DNA from 2 places in the Undibacterium sp. SXout20W genome. Region 2 is predicted to be linked to the other one. Evidence: riboswitches for the same ligand, from Rfam matches in the RefSeq annotation. Region 2 holds a riboswitch; the other holds the start of a gene.
The links. Region 2 has a riboswitch for thiamine pyrophosphate ahead of ACO0K1_RS00985 (TonB-dependent siderophore receptor). Riboswitches for the same ligand answer to the same signal wherever they lie in the genome.
Positions count from the first base shown of each region.

Region 1 (11,186 bases), on a different contig from region 2:
GGGGTCAAGAATTTTGCCACCCGTATATTCATCACCATTTTTTTTCAAACCAAACAATATCGTCATACCGATAATAGGCTGATCCTTATTAACACCTTCGCACTTATCGCATTTCGGATTTTTATCCGCATCTGCTTCGACAAATAAGCGTTCAATTTTTCCTTGTAGCTCACCGCCGGTTTCTGTAATCCGGATCAAGGCTTTTGGCTTGCCTGTTTTGTCATCAATGTTTTTCCACAAGCCAACTGGTGAATCTTCCGCGTGAGCGAGTGGCGCGAGCGCGATAGAGAAGAGGATGGCGATCAGACTGATTTTTTTCATGTTGTCTCCGAAGTTAATGTCATATTGTTCTTCTGCCCAAACAGATCCAACGAAATCAGATCAGATAAGTGCTAAATGAAAATTAATTGTACGTGGTGAAGTGAACCACCACGTACAAAATTTTAGAGCATGTACTTTAACAACGGTCGCAATACCAATCAGGCGACGGGCAGTTTTGTAAATTGCTCACGCAGTTTAGCCAAAGTTGCCGAGAAATTAGTGACTCGCTCTTTCTCTTGCGCAACGACTGCAGCGGGCGCACGCGCTACAAAACTTTCATTATTCAACTTCACTTCCGCCTTGGCAATCTCGGTGTCGAGACGTGTGATTTCTTTGGTCAGACGTTCACGTTCAGCCGCGACGTCAATCTCTACTTTTAACATCAGCTTAGATTCACCGATGATCGAGACTGGAGCAGGAGATTCCGGCAAACTGTCTACCACACCAACTTCAGACAATTTAGCTAAGGCTTGCAGGTACGGTGCAAAAGATTGCAGGCGCACTTTATCCTCTGCGTTTGCCGCTTGCAATAGCAACGGTACGCGTAGTGCAGGCGACAATTGCATTTCACCGCGCAGGTTACGGCACGCATCGGTCATGGTTTTTAAAGCATGCATCCATGCTTCAGAGGCTTCATCAATATTCGCTGAGACGGCGATTGGATATGGCTGCACCATAATAGAGTCGCCAGCTGGGTTAAGTTGCTTCCCTGCCAATGGAGCGACCGTTTGCCATAAAGCTTCCGTCACAAACGGAATTACCGGGTGTGCCAAGCGCAATGTAACTTCCAACACGCGCAATAAAGTGCGACGAGTTGCACGCTGTTGTGCTGGTGTACCGTGTTGAACCTGAACCTTAGATACTTCCAGATACCAGTCGCAATACTCATCCCACACAAATTTGTAGATAGCGGACGCGATATTATCGAACCGATATTCAGCAAAACCTTTTTCTATTTCTGCTTCCGTACGTTGCAAGGTAGAAATGATCCATTTATCGGCTTGCGAATAGTCGAGATCAGCATCAGTAATATCAGCGCCAAAACCACAATCTTTACCTTCGGTATTCATCAACACGAAGCGTGTAGCGTTCCACAATTTATTGCAGAAATTACGATAACCTTCACAACGTGCCAAATCAAAATTAATGTTTCGTCCTAACGACGCATAGCTCGCCATTGTGAAACGAATAGCATCTGTGCCATACGCCTGAATGCCGTCAGCGAACTCTTTGCGGGTCGCTTTCTCGATCGCGGCAGCTTGCTTAGGATTCATCAAGCCTGACGTGCGTTTTGCCACCAAGTCATCCACTTTGATACCATCAATCAAATCGATAGGGTCAAGGGTGTTACCTTTAGATTTGGACATTTTTTGTCCGGTAGAATCCCGCACTAAGCCATGTACATACACGGTATTGAAAGGAATTTTTCCGGTGAAGTGCGTTGTCATCATGACCATACGCGCAACCCAGAAGAAAATGATATCGAAGCCCGTTACCAGCACGGAGGATGGCAGGAAGTGTTTCATGTCTGGCGTTTCTTCTGGCCAGCCCATCGTCGAAAACGGCACTAAAGCAGAGGAAAACCAAGTATCGAGCACGTCATCATCACGTTTCAATGTACCCGTGTAACCAGCCGCTGCTGCTTTGGCCTTAGCTTCTGCTTCATTACGAGCAACGAAAACTTCACCGTTATCGCCATACCATGCCGGAATTTGATGACCCCACCATAATTGGCGTGAAATACACCAGTCCTGGATATTGTTGAGCCATTGGTTATAGGTATTGGTCCAGTTTTCTGGAACAAATTTGATTTCACCGTTGGCGACTTTTTCAAGTGCCACTTCAGCAATGGATTTTCCTGGGAAATGTGTTCCTTCAGGCGCTGGTTTGCTCATCGCCATAAACCACTGATCGGTCAGCATCGGTTCGATAATCGTATTTGTGCGGTCACCGCGTGGCACCATTAATTTATGCGGCTTTACTTCCGCCAGCAAACCTTGCGCATCTAAGTCGGCGATGATTTGTTTACGTGCAACAAAACGATCCATACCTTGATAGGCAACTGGTGCGTTGTCGTTAATTTTGGCGTCCAAAGTCATGATAGAAATCAATGGCAGAGCATGGCGCTGACCAACGGCATAATCGTTCAAGTCATGGGCTGGCGTAATTTTGACGCAGCCAGTTCCAAATTCTTTGTCAACATAACTATCCGCAATGATGGGGACTTCGCGATCGGTCAGCGGCAATTTCAACATCTTGCCAACAAGATGTACATAACGCTCGTCCGTCGGATCTACCGCAACCGCAACGTCACCAAGCAAAGTTTCTGGACGTGTAGTGGCGACGGTCAGATGACCACTGCCATCTGCAAACGGATAGCGGATATTCCACATGAAGCCGTCTTCTTCTTCCGACACCACTTCCAGATCAGAAACTGCCGTACCCAGCACCGGATCCCAGTGAACAAGACGCTTGCCTCGGTAGATCAATCCTTGTTCGACTAAGCGAACAAACACCTCAGTCACCGCTGTAGAGCGTTCAGCATCCATCGTGAAATATTCACGATCCCAGTCGGCTGACGCGCCCATACGGCGCATTTGACCGGTAATAGTGGAGCCGGATTTTTCTTTCCATTCCCAGACTTTTTCTAAAAATTTCTCACGACCAAGATCATGGCGCGATATTTTTTGCGCATCTAACTGGCGCTCAACCACGATTTGCGTCGCAATACCAGCGTGATCTGTACCAGGAATCCACGCCGTATTATGACCACGCATGCGGTAGTAACGGGTCAAACCATCCATGATCGTCTGATTGAATGCATGCCCCATGTGCAACGTTCCAGTGACATTTGGGGGTGGCAACAAGATAGAAAACGACGGTTTGCCATCGTCCATGCTGGCAGCAAAATAGCCGCGTTGTTCCCATTCAGAGCGCCATTGTTGCTCGATTGCTGCCGGTTCGAAAGACTTCGCTAGTTCCATGATGATCTGTTAGTTAGTGTGCTAAACCGTTGATTATAAATGACAGGGGGGGTATTGACGCCGCTATCGCCGGGCATTTAGGGTAAAAAGTACCGATAGCTGTGTATGTTTTGCTACTTTTTTAAAGGAAAAACTTGCATTTGCTGCCAATTTTTTCGCTTTGCGCATATAGTGTCAGGATGCAACTCGTAATTATCCTCGTCCAATAATTGCCTGATAATTGTTTAACAATTGCCCACAATTACCCAATTTAATGCCACATTGATAACTATGCTCAACCAAAAGTTGCGGTCTATCTTCCGTTTTGGCATGTATGCATTTCTAGGAATGCTGTTGCATGGGAATGTCGCGCTTGCCGCTGAAACGGCCGATGAGGCGGTCGCAAAAGAGCAAATAACGGCCATACAAACATTGGGCGACAGCGATAACACGGAAGCGTTGAAACGTCTGCTGAGTATTAAACAAAAGCAAACATCTGCGACGCCACTCCAGGTTCGCCTAGACACGGTCAAAGTACTGGTCGATCTTTACTATGACGCTGGAAAAATCAAATCCAGCACCGCCGCGATCAATGAATTTCTGACACTTGCAACAGCAGGAAACGATACTAACGGTATTGCTATTGCCCAGATCATGGCCATATACCAATTGATAGACGCGGGAAAACTGCAAGAAGCTTTAAATAAGCTTAATGGCATCAACGACAGCCTGGCGCCAACTGCATCTGCTGAAGTAAAAATGCGCCTCAATAGTGCTTTTGGTAGCGTCTATTTTTTACTTGGGAACTTTGATTCCTCACTCAAAAATTTTCTTGATGCGTTAAAACTCACCGATGATTTGGCGACACGCCAGCTTCAGAGCCGCATACAACGACTGGATGCCATCGCGAAGTTATATATTGCCATGAAGGATCCTATGAAGGCACTGGCAACCATTGATGAAGCCTTCAAAATTTCACCGTTAGCACGTGCACCAAAAACCTATGCATCATTGAACATCAGTCAAGGTATCGCCTACGCCAATTTAAAAGAAAATGAGAAATCGGTCAGCGCCTATGAAAATGCCCTGAAAATTTCGCAAGATGCAGGAATGCTCACCAGTGAAGTGATTTGCCTGATCAACATCAGCGATCACTATCTGATCGTGAACGACTATAAAAAAGCAGAGGATTTTGCCAGGCAGAGTCTGGCGCGTGCAGAGACCTTAGGAGATAAGCCATCCATTGACATTGCGAAGGTCAACCTGGGTCTTGCATTCGCTGGACAAGGACGGGTTGCGGCTGGCGTCGAGTTAGTCAATGGCGTAATCAATGCGTACATAGCATCGGGTCAGAAGACAGATGCCGAAGGGATTATCGGTGAGCTTGCGAATATGTATGAACGGGCTGGCATGTACAAAGAAGCCTTGGCGACGTTACGTCAGCAGCAAAAATTAAGTGACGAGTTATTCCGTTCAGATCGCTCCAAAACCGTGGCTCAATTGCAGGAACAATTTAATGCCAAGCAAAGGCAAAAGCAAATTGAATTACTGGGGAAAGAAAATGCCTTAAAGGATGCTGACATCCGCAATCATCACCTGCAGCAAGTCATCACGCTGCTTGGCGCCTTGGTGACAGTGATGGTCGGTATCTTCATTTTCTTGTTGTATCGCCGCGTCCAAAGAGCAAATCAAGAGTTGCGCGAAGCCAATACGCAGTTAGAGTTCCACGCAATCCATGATCCATTAACAGGTTTATACAACCGTCGTTCGTTTGTCGAACTCATGAAAACGCGGACAGCACAAGTTGAAGCAGACCGTCGCGAAGCGAGGGAGGGAAATCCTGATTGCCTGATCCTGCTCGACATCGATCACTTCAAGCAGATTAATGATACCTGGGGACATGCTGCCGGGGACGCAGTCTTGGCGCAGGTCGCACAACGTTTACGCAAAGCTGTCCGTGATACAGATATGGTGTTACGTTGGGGCGGCGAAGAATTTTTAGTTTATTCACCCAAATCCAATCCATCACAAGTGGCGGGTCTCGTAGAACGGGTGCTGCAATCGGTCGGTGAAACCAGTATTTCCGTTGGCGACCACGACATACAAGTCACGATGACAGCAGGTTTTATTTCTTTGCCATTTTCGGATATTCCTGAAGAAGACCTGAATTGGGAAAAAGCCTTACAGATTGCCGATATGGCCTTGTACCTTGGTAAAGCCAATGGACGAAACCGTGCGTACGGGGTCGCCAAAGTGTTGGTTGATGCGGCCTCCGCATTGCCATTTTTTGAAGAAGATCTGGCAGCAGCCGTGAGTTCGGGTATCGTGGAATTGATTGAAGTACAGGGTCCACCAAAACTTGAATTGCCACGATCCAAATAAAATAACGTAGCGCAGGTCACTCAGTCCGATCAGTCCGTCAGTAAGATCAGTACGTCATTTAGCAAATTAATCCTACCCACACAATGCAATCAGCGCCCCCGTTTTTGGTCGGACAGGTGCAATCCACGCGGTCAGTTTGAGCGACCCTTCTTCATTTTTTTTCTATGAACACCAAGTTGGTTATATAATGCCGCCACGACAGCAGTGATGTGAAAAATTCACGACTGCCAAGTAAACAATGCTAGGGGTCCTGATATCGAAGTTTGGTATCGGGTGAGAAATACCCTCGAACCTGATCTGGATAATGCCAGCGAAGGGAAGCCGCTAAAAATCGTGCCTGTGTCATTTCTTATTTCCCTGACATACGCGCATCGTATTTTTAACAACTCCTTTGCTGGCTCCATGCCAACAAGCAAAGGAGCCAAAATTAATGAATGCCAATCCCAAATTTCTGTCCGCCACGGCGACAGTTGACCAAGCCGCTATTGCGCCGCTGCCAAATTCTCGTAAAGTTTATGTACAAGGAAGTCGCCCCGACATCCGTGTGCCTATGCGTGAAATCAGTCAATCTGATACGCCAGCCTCTTTCGGTGCTGAAAAAAATCCCCCCATCTATGTCTATGATACGTCAGGGCCTTATACGGATCCCAATGTCAGTATTGATATTCGCTCTGGGTTAACCTCTGTACGCGGTGCCTGGATTGCGGAACGTAATGATACTGAGGAATTATCTGGCCCAAGCTCAACATACGGGCAAGAAAGGCTGAACGACCCGCAATTGGCTGAGTTGCGCTTTAATCTGAAGCGTTTGCCACGGCGCGCCAAAGCAGGCAAAAACGTCTCGCAAATGCACTATGCACGCCAGGGCATTATCACGCCAGAGATGGAGTACATTGCAATTCGCGAAAACCTACAACGCAAAGAATATTTAGCCAACTTAAAAGCCTCTGGTCCTATGGGACATAAGCTGGCAGAGATGATGGGTCGTCAACATCCGGGGCAATCATTTGGCGCATCCATACCGACAGAAATTACACCGGAATTTGTTCGCTCTGAAGTGGCACGCGGTCGCGCGATTATTCCGGCCAATATCAATCACCCAGAAGTTGAACCGATGATTATCGGCCGCAATTTTTTGGTCAAAATTAACGCCAATATCGGCAACTCCGCAGTGACCTCTTCTATCGGTGAAGAAGTCGAAAAAATGACATGGGCAATTCGATGGGGTGGCGATAACGTGATGGATTTGTCAACCGGCAAACACATCCATGAAACACGTGAATGGATCATTCGCAACTCCCCCGTACCTATCGGTACTGTGCCTATCTATCAAGCACTAGAAAAGGTCAACGGTAAAGCCGAAGATCTGACCTGGGAAATATTCAGAGACACATTAATTGAACAAGCGGAACAGGGAGTTGACTATTTTACGATCCATGCTGGCGTGCGTCTGCAATACGTGCCGCTGACAGCAAAACGCATGACTGGCATCGTTTCGCGTGGAGGTTCGATTATGGCGAAGTGGTGTTTAGCGCACCATAAGGAAAGCTTTTTATACGAACATTTCGAGGACATTTGCGAGATCATGAAGGCCTATGACGTGTCGTTCAGTCTGGGCGACGGTTTGCGCCCGGGGTCAATCTACGATGCCAACGATGAAGCGCAATTGGGTGAACTGAAAACCTTGGGGGAACTGACGCAAATCGCCTGGAAACACAACGTCCAAGTGATGATCGAAGGCCCTGGTCATGTACCGATGCACCTGATCAAAGAAAACATGGATCTGCAATTAGAGCAGTGTCACGAAGCGCCGTTTTATACGCTGGGACCATTGACGACCGATATTGCACCAGGTTACGACCACATCACGTCAGGCATTGGTGCCGCCCAAATCGGCTGGTATGGCACGGCGATGTTGTGCTACGTAACACCAAAAGAGCATCTGGGTTTGCCAAATAAAGTCGACGTTAAAGACGGCATCATCACCTACAAAATCGCGGCACACGCTGCCGATTTAGCAAAGGGACATCCGGGCGCACAAATTCGTGACAATGCCTTATCCAAAGCACGTTTTGAATTCCGCTGGGAAGACCAATTCAACATCGGCCTTGATCCAGATAAAGCACGCGAATTTCACGATGAAACTTTACCCAAAGATTCCGCCAAAGTGGCGCATTTTTGCTCGATGTGCGGTCCCCATTTTTGCTCCATGAAAATCACACAAGAAGTTCGTGAATATGCAGCGAATCAAGGAATTACAGAAATCGCAGCCTTAAAGCAAGGCATGCAAATTAAGGCGATAGAGTTTGTGAAAAACGGTGCTGAAATTTACCGCAAACAGTAATTGCTCCCATCAACATGGTTACAAATATCGCAAAACATATCGCTGAACATATCGCTGAACATATCGCTACGAACATTGAATTAAACGGTAGCGTTTATCAAGTCACGTCAGGGAACACGATTGACGATCTGATTGGCTTACTTGATCTACGCGAAAAAAATATCGCGGTGGCCGTGAATCGACAGATTATTCCTCGTAGTCAATGGGAAAGTCAGTCCTTACAAAGCAACGACAAGGTGGACGTGGTGCGTGCCATCGGCGGCGGTTAAGTCCAGCTGCAAATCAATGTCTGGATGTCGCCGTGTGACTGAAAGTTCCGATTGCACGGCGCAACCTATGCAATTGAAGCCTATGCAATTGAAGCCTACGCAATTGAAGCCTACGTAATCACAGCCTATGTAATCACAGCCTGTGTAATAGCAGTCAATGTATATGAAAAGGAATAAAAAATGCAAACCCCAGAAGGCCTCACCATTGCTGGAAAAACTTATCGCTCACGCCTATTGGTTGGCAGCGGAAAGTACAAAGATTTAGAACAAACCCGTCTGGCAACCGAAGCGTCCGGTGCTGAAATTATTACGGTCGCAATTCGTCGTGTCAATATTGGGCAAGACCCCAATGCACCAAGTCTACTCGATGTTGTTCCACCGTCAAAATATACGATTTTGCCAAATTCTGCTGGTTGTTATAACGCAGAAGACGCGGTTTATACATTGCAATTAGGTCGTGAACTATTGGGTGGACATAAGCTCTGCAAACTTGAAGTATTGGGCGATGAAAAAACCTTATTTCCGAATATGCCTGAGACCTTGAAGGCGGCAAAAATTTTGGTCAATGATGGCTTTGATGTGATGGTGTATTGCAGTGACGATCCTATCCAGGCGAAGATGTTAGAAGACATTGGTTGCGTCGCTGTGATGCCATTAGCGTCGTTGATCGGTTCTGGGATGGGAATTTTGAATCCATGGAACTTATCGCTGATCATTGAGCAAGCCAAGGTACCGGTGTTAGTGGATGCCGGTGTCGGCACCGCTTCCGATGCCGCCATCGCCATGGAGTTAGGCTGCGATGGCGTATTGATGAACACCGCCATTGCTGGCGCGCGTGATCCTATCCGCATGGCGCGGGCAATGGGTTTGGCGGTGGAGGCTGGACGAGATGCATTTTTAGCAGGACGCATGCCACGCAAGTTTGCCGCATCCCCGTCGTCACCAATGGCTGGGCGTATCGTTTAATGAAAACCAGACAACGTCCTTGCGTCTTAGTCTTTGCTGGTCACGATCCGAGCGGTGGAGCGGGCATTCAAGCTGATATTGAAGCAATCGCTGCGCAAGGTGCCCATGCCTTACCGGTGATTACCGCGCTCACTGTGCAGGACAATGATCATGCGTATGCCGTACATGCAGTGGACGCACAAATCATCTTACAACAAGCGATGACTTTGGTCGCTAAAATGCCCATTAGTGTCGTCAAGATTGGGATCGTTGCGCATAAAAAAAATGCTGCGGCGATTGCCAGTTTTATTCTTAAATTGCGCCAACAACAGTCTGATCTGCAAATCATCGTCGATCCTGTCCTTGGCAGTGGTCATGGTGATGCTTTGTCGCTCGATGATGCGGTGGCTGCGATCCAGCCTTTGCTGGCGGTCGCCACGCTCATCACACCTAATCTGCCAGAATTATCACGTCTGGCACCATCTTCTCAAGGCTACGTGGCACAAGCACAGCAACTACTGCAAGCCACTGCCTCAGATGTGTTGGTAAAAGGGGGGCATGGCACCGAAGATACAGTGAAGAACATCTGGTACCAGCGCCAGCAGTTGCAAGCATCAAAAGAATGGTTATGGCCGAGGCTGGCGGGAGAATTTCATGGCAGCGGTTGCACCCTCGCCTCTGCCATCGCTGGCCGCCTGGCCGTAGGTGAATCATTGGCGAACGCCTTGGATCACGCGCAAAAATATACCCAACAATGTCTGGAGCAGGCCTACGCAATTGCTGTTGGTCAGCTCATTCCACAACGACATATTTAATACATCCATAAATTCAATGCTATGACAATCAACAACTTACGTGGGCTGTACATTGTTACCCCTGATTGGGATGATACAGAGAAGCTCATCCTTGTGACCGGGCAGGCACTCAAAGGTGGTGCTAACATCGTTCAGTATCGCCACAAAACGGCAAACAACGATCTGCGCAGACAGCAAGCACGGTCTTTGCAAGCACTATGCCGTGACTATCAAAAACCTTTCATCATTAACGATCATCTGGATTTATTTTTGGAACTTGATGCGGATGGCTTGCATGTGGGCGGTCTGGATATCTCGGTGGCGCAGGCACGCAGCGCTATTGGCGCTAATAAAATCTTAGGCGCCTCCTGTTATGGCGACATCGAGCTGGCACGCAACGCGGTCAGCTGCGGTGCAAGTTATATCGCGTTTGGCGGATTTTATCCGTCACGAATAAAAAAATATGCGGTAACAACGGCATCGACAATCGTGTCCGATGCAGGCGCGCAATTTCAATTACCAAAAGTCGTCATTGGTGGAATGACTTTAGAAAATTGTCGGCCGCTGGTGCAACATGGCGCAGAAATGGTCGCAGTGATCAGTAGCGTATATATGGCAGATGATCCGCAGAGAGCCGCACAAGAATTTTCAGCCTTGTTTTTAGAGCCATGACAGTCCAAGTTCACAAAACCTTGCCAGCGATATCAGATAAGCAGCGAACCACCGGATAGGATCACAAAGTATCTTATTGACAATTAATCGATGTCAATCAGGTAATGCAGGCAGAGCAATTTTGCAATGACGACAAGCGCAACGTCGTCGCTCGTAACAACATCGATACTACATCGATAACTACATCGATCACAGCACCGATAACAGCCCAGCGGCAGCGCACTCCCGTATAATCGAGGTATGCAAAATTTACTCCATAACTTAAATCCCGAGCAGCTTGCCGCTGTGACTCTGCCAGCGCAGTCAGCGCTGATTTTGGCTGGTGCTGGCTCTGGCAAAACAAGGGTGCTGACCACCCGTATTGCGTGGCTCATACAAACGGGGCAAGTATCGCCTGGCGGTATTTTGGCGGTGACGTTTACCAATAAAGCCGCTAAAGAGATGATGTCGCGTCTCTCGGCGATGTTGCCGATCAATACACGCGGCATGTGGATAG
Region 1 is NZ_JBMPPH010000014.1:57,593-68,778, forward strand. Features, by position in the region: gene ACO0K1_RS09600 (DUF2147 domain-containing protein) at 1-321, opposite strand, end outside; gene ACO0K1_RS09605 (valine--tRNA ligase) at 480-3,305, opposite strand; gene ACO0K1_RS09610 (tetratricopeptide repeat-containing diguanylate cyclase) at 3,576-5,666, shown strand; TPP riboswitch at 5,900-6,002, shown strand; gene thiC (phosphomethylpyrimidine synthase ThiC) at 6,097-8,010, shown strand; gene thiS (sulfur carrier protein ThiS) at 8,025-8,279, shown strand; gene ACO0K1_RS09625 (thiazole synthase) at 8,460-9,245, shown strand; gene thiD (bifunctional hydroxymethylpyrimidine kinase/phosphomethylpyrimidine kinase) at 9,245-10,039, shown strand; gene thiE (thiamine phosphate synthase) at 10,061-10,690, shown strand; gene ACO0K1_RS09640 (UvrD-helicase domain-containing protein) at 10,931-11,186, shown strand, end outside.
Region 1: it holds a riboswitch for thiamine pyrophosphate, as region 2 does, so the genes downstream of both, thiC (phosphomethylpyrimidine synthase ThiC) here and ACO0K1_RS00985 (TonB-dependent siderophore receptor) in region 2, are expected to answer to the same signal.

Region 2 (11,186 bases):
ATTCCTTGATAGGTAAAGGCACTCATACGCTAGCGGACTTAAGTTGACTCAGGCATCTAAATTACGGATAATTGGCATTCGAATTGGCGCAGCAGAGAGACGTGACGGAGGCCGATTGTTCACTCTTTTTGAAATGGCTCGATATGTCAGCCATGGCCTATGAAATGAAGGACGCAGGTGTCAGCCTGTGTCCTTTTTTGTTTCCGCACTGATTCACCATTCAAATATGACTGAGCACCGTAACATGAAAAAAAACTCTTCAAAGAAGCTGCCGCCAGCGGCGCAACCCACGCCGGAAAAACACGAAATACGGCCTGGACAATCTGTTGAGTTGCTCAAGGAATTGCATATCCTGACACGTGACGGTAAATTGAATCAGGATAGCCGCCGCAAACTGAAGCAGGTCTACCATCTATATCAGTTCATTGAACCATTGTTACTTAAATTGCAAGAATCGCATGCGGATATTAGCCTGGTCGATCATGGCGCTGGTAAATCTTATCTTGGTTTTATTTTGTACGATTTGTTTTTTAAATCAGCGCAAGCACAGAGCAAAGCACATATATACGGTATAGAAACGCGCGATGAATTGGTCAAAAAATCAACTGAACTTGCTCAGCGCCTCGATTTTCCAGGAATGTCGTTTCTCAATTTATCGGTGGCTGAGTCGACTGATTCTAAACAATTGCCATCGCACATCGACATCGTGACGGCATTGCATGCCTGTGATACAGCAACGGATGATGCCATTCAATTTGCATTGAAGAAGAAAGCCAGGTTCATGGTACTGGTGCCATGCTGCCAAGCGGAGGTGGCATCGGCGTTACGTAAAAATAAAGGCGATGCGGTTCGTAATAATCCCTTATCTGAAATGTGGCGACATCCGATTCATACGCGCGAATTTGGCAGTCAAATTACGAATGTCTTACGCTGCCTGCAGTTAGAAGCCCATGGTTATCAGGTGACGGTAACTGAGTTAGTTGGTTGGGAGCATTCGATGAAAAATGAACTCATCATTGCGGAATATAAAGGCACACCTGCTAAGCGTCCGGCAGAGCGGTTGACTGAAATATTAGGTACCACTGGTCTGGATGGTATGCGTGAGCGGTTTTTTGTGCCACATTGAGACATAATTGACTGGTACGGTAAAGAAGAACGACCTGATAGAAAGTGATCGTCATTGCAATGTCATAAAAAATGATTAGTATCATTTTTCTGTCTTAAAAATATTGACTGGTATCACCTTAAAAGGATAGCAAACATGCTGGCCGCAGTTGACTTGGGATCGAATAGTTTTCGGATGCATATTGCTCGCCATGAAGGCGATGCGATTCGCGTTGTTAAAAGCGCGCGCGAACCGATCAGATTGGCCGCTGGACTTGATGCGAACGGCAACCTCACACCAGAGGCGATGCAGAGTGCAATTGATTGCCTGAGTCGTTTTCGCGAGGTTCTGAATGCTTACCCTGTGGATAATTTACGCGTAGTTGCTACAAATACAATTCGTATTGCAAAGAATGCAGCCATTCTATTGCCGCTAGCGGAAGCAGCAATCGGGCATCCGATTGACGTAATTTCAGGTGAGGAAGAAGGTCGTCTGATCTACATGGGCGTGTCGAATGCGGTGGCTGTTCCAGGTGAGCGACGTTTGGTCATGGATATCGGCGGCGGTTCGACTGAAGTTATTTTGGGACGCGGCCACGAAATTGTCAAAGTCGAATCATTTAGCATTGGCACGGTAAGAACCAGTGCGAACTTTTTCCCTGATGGGCGCCTGACTGATGCTGCTTTTGAGGCGGCAATTTTGTCGGCACGTTCGATGTTTGAAGACTCTTCGCCACCTTATCAGCCGCAACACTGGCGCAAAGCGTACGGGTCGTCAGGGACGATGAGGGCGATCGCTGATGCCATTATCAAAGGTGGCTTGGGTGATGGGAAAATCACCATGGTCAGTTTGAATGCACTCAAACAATATTGCGTTCAGTGCGGCAAGATCAGTGATCTTGAACTCAGTGGTATTAAGCCTGAGCGTGTGGCGATGGTCGTAGGGGGGTTAGCAATTCTCATTGGTCTGATGACCGAATTTAATATTGAAGTGTTGATTCCGATTGAGGCAGGTTTGCGCATGGGCGTGATGTGGGATCTGTATTTGCGTGCTACGAAACGTGACCGTCGTGAAGTCTCAGTGCAAAAAGTCGCCAGCGTCTTTAACGTCGATGCATCACGCGCTAATCGTGTAGTGGATATGGTGAAATCCTTATACCAACAGCTGAAGCCAGCGTCCGATACCTACATGCGCTTATTGTTATGGAGCGCACGGCTGCACGAAGTTGGGATGGCAATTTCTCACACTGGTTACCATAAACACGGTTCCTATATGATAGAAAACGCTGATATGGCGGGTTTTACGACCAGTGAGCAGCGCATCATGAGCAAGCTGATTCTGAGCCAAAAAGGCAATTTGCGTAAATTGGGCGAGGCCTTGGTAGACCCCGATTTCGCCAAAGCCGTATTAGCGTTGCGACTTTCTGTCATGCTGATGCACTCTCGTGCCGAAATCGACTATGAAGATATACGGTTAAAAATGAAGCGTAGTGTTGAATTAGAAATGCGACGTGACTGGGTGACGGTGCATCCGACGGTCGCTTACTGGTTGCAAAAAGAAATTGAATCCTGGCGCGAAATTGGCGTTGATTTTTTAGTCAGGGCGAACGTTTAGCAGACTGCTTCGATAAGAAAAAAAAGGAATTCAGCCCTCTGAATTCCTTTTTTTTAGCATTGAGAATGTACGTTGAGAATGTACGTTGAGATTGTACGTTGAGAATGTAAGGCTTGTTAAAAATCCGTGTTGAAACTCGCTGCGTTCAGACAAAAAAAGCTTCTTTTTTCATTTTCCACGGTGAATAAATTGCTGTGTTTAAAGTGTTGAATAAGGTGTTGAATAAAGTGGTGAAAGTCAAAAGTGATATTGCCGTAGAGTCGGCGTTTGAATCTGGCGGGTGCTACCCGCCAACATAGAAACCAAATCAAAAATCAAATTGCGCCGACAGTTTATATAGCCGTGCCGCTCCCGGGAATAAATAACCGCCCAGCTTTTGCGTCGCATCGCGCCAGTAGAATTTATTCAGGACATTGTCGACATTAAAACGAATGGTCGTTGTCGTATTGCCGACGCGGGTAAGGTAACGTGCACCGACGTTATAGACTTGGTATCCGGGCACAATGACGGCGTTATCCGGCGTGTATGCTTTGTTACCTGAATACTGCCAACTGGCGTTCAGATTTAAGCCTTTAAGATCAGCAACGGCATAGTCAGCATAGATCGTGGTTTTTAGTTTTGGAACGTCCAGTACCCGTTTGCCATCCTGCGTGATGTCGCCCGTATCTTGTTGAATAGCGTCTAGCGCAGTCATGCTCGCACCCAGACTCAGTTGACTTGTGATTTTTCCCAGTGCTGTTAGTTCCAAGCCAGTATGTTGTGCCGTACCGTTCTTTACATAGTTATTATCAACGTCAATATAAACCAGTGGCTTTTGAATTCGGAATAACGCTGCGCTTACGCTCAGATCACGATTGAGATCCGATTTAACGCCAAATTCAATCTGCTTAGATCTGGCTGGATCGAGCATTTGATTTTGATTATTCGTCCCAAAAGGCGCAACCGTACCGTGTTCCAAGCCTTGGGCAAATGATGTGTAAAGTGAGGTGTTTTGCGCAGGCTTGTAGACCAGTGCAAGATTTGAAACCCAATAACTATGTTGATAGCCGTCCACGCCGAGTTGGGTACGATCGATATGAAGACGGCGAATGCCGGCGTGAAGTGTCCATGCTTCATTAAGACTCATCGCATCTTGCACGAATGCAGACCACTCTTTATCAGTTCTTTGTAGTGATACTGCACCAGTGGTATTACTAGATTGACCAACCGCAATTGGATGAAAGATATTGTTGGTGCCGACCAGATCGTAAACATAAGCACCAAAAAAGTCCTTACGCTGAGAATCGCTGAGACCTGTGGCGAATTGGTGCTCAAAACTGCCGGTACTGAATTTACCACTCAACAATGCCTGGCTACCCCACGATGACTTGGCCTCGCCGACACTTTGGTAATCATAGACATCATAATCGCCGTTCGCGCAGTAGCCGGATGGAATATTTCCCGAAGTACAGCCATACGGAAATGCCGTGTAGTCGTTGCGTTTAAATTCATGCTTGTTGATGGCAACGCTGGCAGTCCATGCGTTGTCGAGTTTGTACTCATAACGCACACCGATATTGCTATCAATAGTATCGACCGGTTTTGACCAAGGTTGATTGTTCAGCATCATGTCTGCAGTAATACCTTTCGGTAAATCTGTGCCATTGAATAACTGAAAACCAGGCGCTGAAATTTGTGCACGGTGTTGATAGTCAGCATCAAATTCCAACAATGATTGTGTCGATAAGTGCCAGTCAAATGCACCCGAAATGAATTGGCGATTGCCATTAGCGCCGATCACATAAGAACGAAGACGTTCTTCCGCTACATTAATCCGATAGCCAAATTGCTTATCATTCGACAAGCCGCCCAGATCCACTGCGCCATATAAGGTGCCGCGTTCAGAAATACTGGTTGTAATGCTGCGCAGGTCGTTGTTTGTTGGGCGTTTTGTCACATAGTTGATAATACCGCCGGGTGTTGCAAAGCCAGACTGAAAGCCCGATATTCCTTTCAGGACTTCGACGGTTTCCTTATTTTCAAGAGGGATCGGTGCATCACCTGGAATCGCAAAACCGTCTTTACGATAGCTATATTCGTTATCCAGTTGAAAGCCGCGGATTGAAAATTGCTCAGCGTAACCGACCGCATTGTAGGCATCATTGACACTGGCATCGTATTTCATGACGTCAGTGGTTAAACGGATTTGCAGGTCTTGTAGTTGTTGGGTTGTCCAGGCATTCACCGAAAACGGTGTGTCGACGAGTTTTTCTTCGATAAAACCAGCGGCTTTGGTAAAAGCGGCTTTTTCAGTGGTTTTATTGCCAGTGACGACAACTTCTTGTAAGGCTTGTGTTGGATTTTGCAAGCCATTGTCTGGATCTGCGGCGGCATGGGCGGCTGACATGCAAATTAGGTGCGTGATTGCAGCGGCGATGAGGAGCGGCTGAAATTTCAGAAAAAAACGATGGGATTGTTGTTGGCTTTGATGTGTCATGGTTTGCTCTTTGTGCGCATCGTGAAATGGCAGCGAGGGAGCAAACAAAGCATGAACGGAATAAAGGCGTGGACTTTGCGCTTCCCTTCGCTGGCATTATCCAGATCAGGTTCAAGGGACTCTCTCACCCGGAAACATCGTTCCAGGACCCCTAGCGAAGGCTCTACTTTACCATGAAACCCAAAATCAGGTTTTTGGAGTGTGCACGGATTGACACAATGTGTGGTTTTTATTAAAAAAATACCCCTGGGGAGTATATTTTAACCTCATTTATTAGTAAGGATGTAATGGCCTAAAAATGCCGATACTCCCTGTTTGTTTTAAGGTTGTTGCTTAAAAGAGCTGAAATTCATCCACAGACTTTCGCCCGAATAGATGATCAAAGCAACCCATATCGCAACAAAGCCGATCAATCGATGGGCGTCTAATGTTTCATTGAACATCCATACTCCCAACAAAAGTTGTACCAATGGTGCGATGTATTGCAATAAACCCAGCGTCGTCATCGGAATGCGCCTTGCACCGGCGGCAAACATCAATAACGGAATAGCGGTGATCGGCCCGCTCAAGGCGAGCAATATTTTGACATCAACACCTGTCGTAATTAGCGCGTTTTGTCCATGGTAGGTGAGCCAGGACAAATAGCCGAACGCGAATGGAAAGAAAATGGCCGTCTCTAGCGACAATCCTTCCAGTGCGCCAAGTGCTGCTGTCTTTCTTAGTAGGCCATATGTGCCAAAGGTGCTAGCGAGAGCCAGGCCTATCCATGGCAAATGTCCGGTCTGGAACGTCATCCATGCGACGCCGAAGGCGGCGCATGCAATTGCTGCCCACTGTCCATTTCGCAGTCTTTCTTTCAGTAAAACTGCACCGATTAGAATGTTGACCAAGGGGGTCATGAAGTAACCCAAGCTGGCATCGATCACTTTGCCATCATTGACTGCCCAGATGTAGATAAACCAGTTAGCCGATAATAACAACGCGCTGATCGTAAAACTGGCGATGAGCTTCGGTTGGCGTCGTACGCTTGCAAGCCATCCCCATTGCTTACGCCAGCTCAGAACGATAACCAGAAATAATAGCGACCACAACATTCGGTTCAATAAAATTTCTAAGGAAGGAACCGTGTGCAATGCTTTGAAATAGAGTGGGAATAAACCCCAGATAGTGTAGGCCGAAGCGGCGAGAAAAATGCCTTTACGCATTACTGCATCCCAAAAAAAGGAGGCCGCGTTTGCGGCCACATACGCCATTATCACCGCAATCTAAAAAGCGTGCTGAGACCGCAGACAAATATATCGCTGTGTTTGTGTTTTTTGCGACTGACGTTACTTCCCCCTCGCAACTGCCAATTGCTTACAAAGCGCTTCTGTGCCATCGAGGATGCGAGGTCCTGCACGATTAAGCAAATCGGCGGGTATTGCAATCAAGCGGTTTTGCTTTACTGCAGTGAGAGCCTTAAATTGACGCCATTCATTAAGTGCATCCGTGTTTTCTCCGCCTGTCACGATTACGTCTGGATTGCTGGCGAGTAAAGCCTCTGTTGTAATGGTTGGACTCAGTTCCTTTAACTTGCCAAAAACGTTCGAACCACCGCATAAACGAATTGCTGCAGAGATCATGTGTTCGTCATTGAGCGTCATTAAAGGTTTATTCCAAACTTGATAAAACACTCTGATGGGATTTGATGCATCGGGTTGGCGATACGTTTTACGGAGATCCTCGAGCCTCGTGCGAAATCCGCTGGCTGTCGATTTGCCGATGGTTTCAGTGCCTGCTAATATCGATAGTCGTTCAATGGACGTCGCCACCATCTCGAAATTACGCGGCTCACTCTCGAACACGGTGATATGCTGACCTCGCAATTTATTCGCCAAGGCTCTTGCGTTGCCCGTGCCCCAAATGACAACCAGGTCGGGTTTGAAAGCCATTAATCGTTCAGTATCTAAGGCAAAGACATTACCAACTGAGGGTAATTTTTTTGCTGCCTCAGGGAAATTACTGTAATCGCTGACGGCGATGATGTCATCGCCAGCCCCTGCTGCAAATAATAATTCAGTCGCATGTGGCGCGAGGCTAATAATTCTTCTTGCTGGTTGCGTGAGCGTGATTGTGTGTTGCGCATCGTCCTTCACGCTGATTGCCGCGGCTGACGCGTGAATAACGGCAGCCGACAGCAAGAGTGCAATGGTGAAATTGCGCAACATCAATCAGATTTCCAGATTGTCGATCAGACGAGTGTTCCCCAATTTGGCTGCAGCTAACACAACCAGAGGTGCCCCTTGCGCTAAATCACCAGCTGACGGTGGCTGTAAATCGGCACGTTTGCGGATCGAGATGTAATCTGGCTTCCATTGGCGACCAGCCAGCTTTGCCATTGCATTGCGTTCCAATTCAAACATATCGAGATGGCCACTCCGTACTTCGTTGGCTACCTGATTTAATGCTGCGTAGAGAGCCGGCGCCTCAGCACGCTCAGCCTCTGATAGGTACATGTTGCGTGATGAGAGGGCCAACCCGTCATCAGCACGATAGGTGTCAGCAGCAATGATTTCTGTTGGCAGCGCGAACTGTTTGCTCATATTGCGGACGATCATTAACTGCTGATAATCTTTTTTACCGAACACCGCAACTCGTGGCTGCACGCAGGAGAACAATTTCAATACAACCGTTGTGACGCCGGTAAAGAAGCCGGGACGGAATTCACCTTCGAGGATATTTCCTAAATCGTCTGGTGGACGGACGCGGAATTCTTGCGGTTCTGGATACAGATCTTTTTCCGTCGGTGCGAATAAAATATAAACGCCTTCTTTTTCTAATTTCTCGACGTCAGCCTGGAAAGTCCGTGGATATTTATCAAAATCTTCGTTTGGACCAAACTGGAGGCGATTAACAAAAATCGAGGCGACGATAGGGTCGCCATGCTTTTTTGCCAAACGCATGAGCGATAAATGACCTTCGTGTAAATTGCCCATCGTAGGTACAAATGCCGTCCGCAATTGGCCGCTCAGGTGATCGCGCAATTCTTCGATGGATGAAATGATTTTCATAGTGAGAAATTAAATATATTCGTTAGTTGTTGGGGCTATTGGGGCTAATGGGACTATTAGGACTGATTGCTTACGCGATTGATAAGCGATCTTAGCTCGGCGAATAGGCGAGTCGGACATAAATTGGTGCAAAGGCTTCTGCTTGAGTGATTTCTATCAGTGTTTCTTTGGCGAGTTCTAACAACGCGACAAAATTAACGACCAGTACCGGAGCGCCACGCGAAGGATCAAATAAATCAGAAAATTCTACAAACTTTGCTGATTGCAATTTACGCAAAATGCCGGACATGTGTTCGCGCACTGAGAGTTCTTCGCGACTAATCTTGTGATGCGCCACCAGAGTTGCGCGTTTTAGAATATCTGCCCAGGCTGCTTGAATATCGGCTAATTCAACTTGTGGCCAATGCAAAATAGTATTTTGTTCGACAAATACTTGCGCATGTAAAAAGTCACGACCCAACTGCGGTACGGCATTCAAATCATAAGCCGCCAGCTTCATTTGCTCATATTCCAACAAACGGCGCACCAGTTCAGCACGCGGATCTTCCGCCTCTTCACCTTCAGAACTTTTGGTCGATGGTAGCAACATGCGAGATTTAATCTCAATGAGCATGGCAGCCATCAACAGATATTCGGCGGCAAGTTCTAGATTATGTTTGCGTATTTGGTCGACATATTTCAGATATTGCAAGGTGACTTGCGCCATCGGAATATCGAGAATATTGAAATTTTGTTTGCGTATTAGGTACAGCAACAAGTCCAACGGTCCCTCAAATGCCTCTAAAAAAACTTCCAGTGCATCTGGGGGAATGTAGAGGTCATTCGGTAGCTTAAATAGCGGTTCCCCATATAACTTGGCAAATGCCAAGCCGTCAACCACGTCCGGCGTACTGTCTGTCGCGCCGACTAATGGAAGATCAATTGGGGGGAGTGCGCTTGTGCTCACAGGCTATCTGCAGGAACAGGCTTATGCCTTGTTTTGATAAACGTAGGGTTGCTGTGGAACGCTTGATTCCTGATTGTCTTTTTGCACGTTGAGATCCAAAGGAGCTTTGTCCCAGAGGAGGGCGCGACCATCACGTTGCCCTTGTTCCAACTTAGGATTAGCGCTTTTTAAACTTTGGATAAAGTGCGTCGCTTCGGATTCGTACAAAGAGAATTGCTTGGAGAATTTCATAGTTTTGAAATAAACATATAAAAGAACAGGTGAAGCCGCATTTTACTCTTAATTTCGGTAATAACCTTATTTCCGAGCATGACTAGACAAAGTAGTTCAATGAAAACACGCCAATTTTCAGAATCTGCGTTCCAATTCACAACAAATCATAAATCGCTGTTTGCTATCCACTTACGTGTGGGAATCGCAACATAGGTTCTCAGCCTGTGTAATAGTGTGTCGGGTACTGCTTCAGATAAGAGAATATTGAGGTGATTGGTGCGCAAAAAACCTTGCTCAGACGTGTGTTGTAAAAATTGCAGTAGACCGTCGTAAAAGCTATTGATGTTGAGCAGACCAATCGGTTTTTGGTGAAATCCCAACTGAGCCCATGTCATGACTTCAAAGAGTTCTTCCAGAGTCCCTATGCCACCAGGCATAGCGATAAAAGCGTCTGATAAGTCTGCCATTAATGCTTTACGTTGATGCATATTGGCGACAATATGCAGTTTGCTTAGGCCATTGTGCCCGACTTCTTTGTCCATTAAGGCTTGCGGAATGACGCCAGTGACTTCTCCTCCAAGTCGTAGTACTTCATCGGCAAGAATGCCCATCAGGCCAACGTTGCCACCACCATAAATGAGGCTAAGTTGTTGCGATACTAAGCTGGCAGCTAATTGTTTTGCTGCCAGTGCATAATCAGTTGAATTGCCAGGTGAAGCGCCGCAATAAACACAGACAGATTTCATGCTGGATTTATTTTCTGTAAATAGTCTTGTGATAATTTTTCGAATACTTGTTTCGTCTCGCCGCGCAAATATGGGCTGATCAAAGAAATAACCTGATAGCAACCACGCGCTAATGATTCGGACATTGTTTGCAGCTCGGTATATTTGCGTGGATTGCGAACGTATTCGTATGACAGCCAATATGTTGCTACAACCACCATATTGGTAGATAAAGCGTCGATGTCCATATCTGTGCCTTCGAATTCGCCATCCGCACGAAGACCATTACACAATTCAGTGGCGACGTTGATTTTATGCGATAAGATTTGCTTGAAATTAAGCTCTAATTTCCGATTTCGCGACAATAAATCATTTAGATCGCGATAGAAGAATCGATAGCGCCACACCAATTCAAAAGTCAGATGAAGATAAGTCCAGATATCTTGGATATTTGCTTTTCGACCTTGGGGAAAGGCGAGCTTTTTGTTAATTTCCGCTTCAAATTGCGTAAAAATCGAGTTGACAATGTCGTCTTTGTTGCGGAAGTGGTAATATAAATTCCCGGGGGAAATATTCATTTCTTCAGCAATCACTGTCGTGGTGATGTTTGGTTCACCAAATTCATTAAAAAGCCGAAGCGACAATTCGAGGATACGTTCTCGGGTACGACGAGGAGCTTTGTGTTGCATGTCATTCAATCTCGATAGATGATAGGACTGACGAAAACTTGCCTCGATGCAGTGATGGCTTTTAAAAGTCTTTTGCGTGCTGCGTCGCCATGACCTGGAGGTAAATTTACAGTGAGCCCAAAATTATTCCATAAGAATAACATTGATCAAGCTAACATCAAAACCTGACTAGGCTTTCTGAGTTGATTGTTTTTTTTCCGGAACTTGAATCAGACAGGTTTTTGCTAATTTGTCATGTAAAAACTGACCATTCTTATCCATTCGCGATGTCATTCCCCATGCGATGGTTCCCAATGCTACAACAATCATCATTGGCCATTCTTTGAGGCCAAATTGATATCCTAGTGCCGTTGCGGGCAGAAACCACA
Region 2 is NZ_JBMPPH010000001.1:185,006-196,191, reverse strand. Features, by position in the region: gene ACO0K1_RS01000 (ATP-binding protein) at 1-1, shown strand, start outside; gene ACO0K1_RS00995 (class I SAM-dependent methyltransferase) at 245-1,126, shown strand; gene ACO0K1_RS00990 (Ppx/GppA family phosphatase) at 1,262-2,719, shown strand; gene ACO0K1_RS00985 (TonB-dependent siderophore receptor) at 3,027-5,195, opposite strand; TPP riboswitch at 5,261-5,358, opposite strand; gene rarD (EamA family transporter RarD) at 5,516-6,400, opposite strand; gene ACO0K1_RS00975 (cobalamin-binding protein) at 6,524-7,402, opposite strand; gene panC (pantoate--beta-alanine ligase) at 7,406-8,245, opposite strand; gene ACO0K1_RS00965 (segregation and condensation protein A) at 8,337-9,191, opposite strand; gene ACO0K1_RS00960 (DUF3460 family protein) at 9,213-9,422, opposite strand; gene ACO0K1_RS00955 (TIGR00730 family Rossman fold protein) at 9,569-10,150, opposite strand; gene ACO0K1_RS00950 (TetR/AcrR family transcriptional regulator) at 10,147-10,818, opposite strand; gene ACO0K1_RS00945 (RDD family protein) at 10,987-11,186, opposite strand, start outside.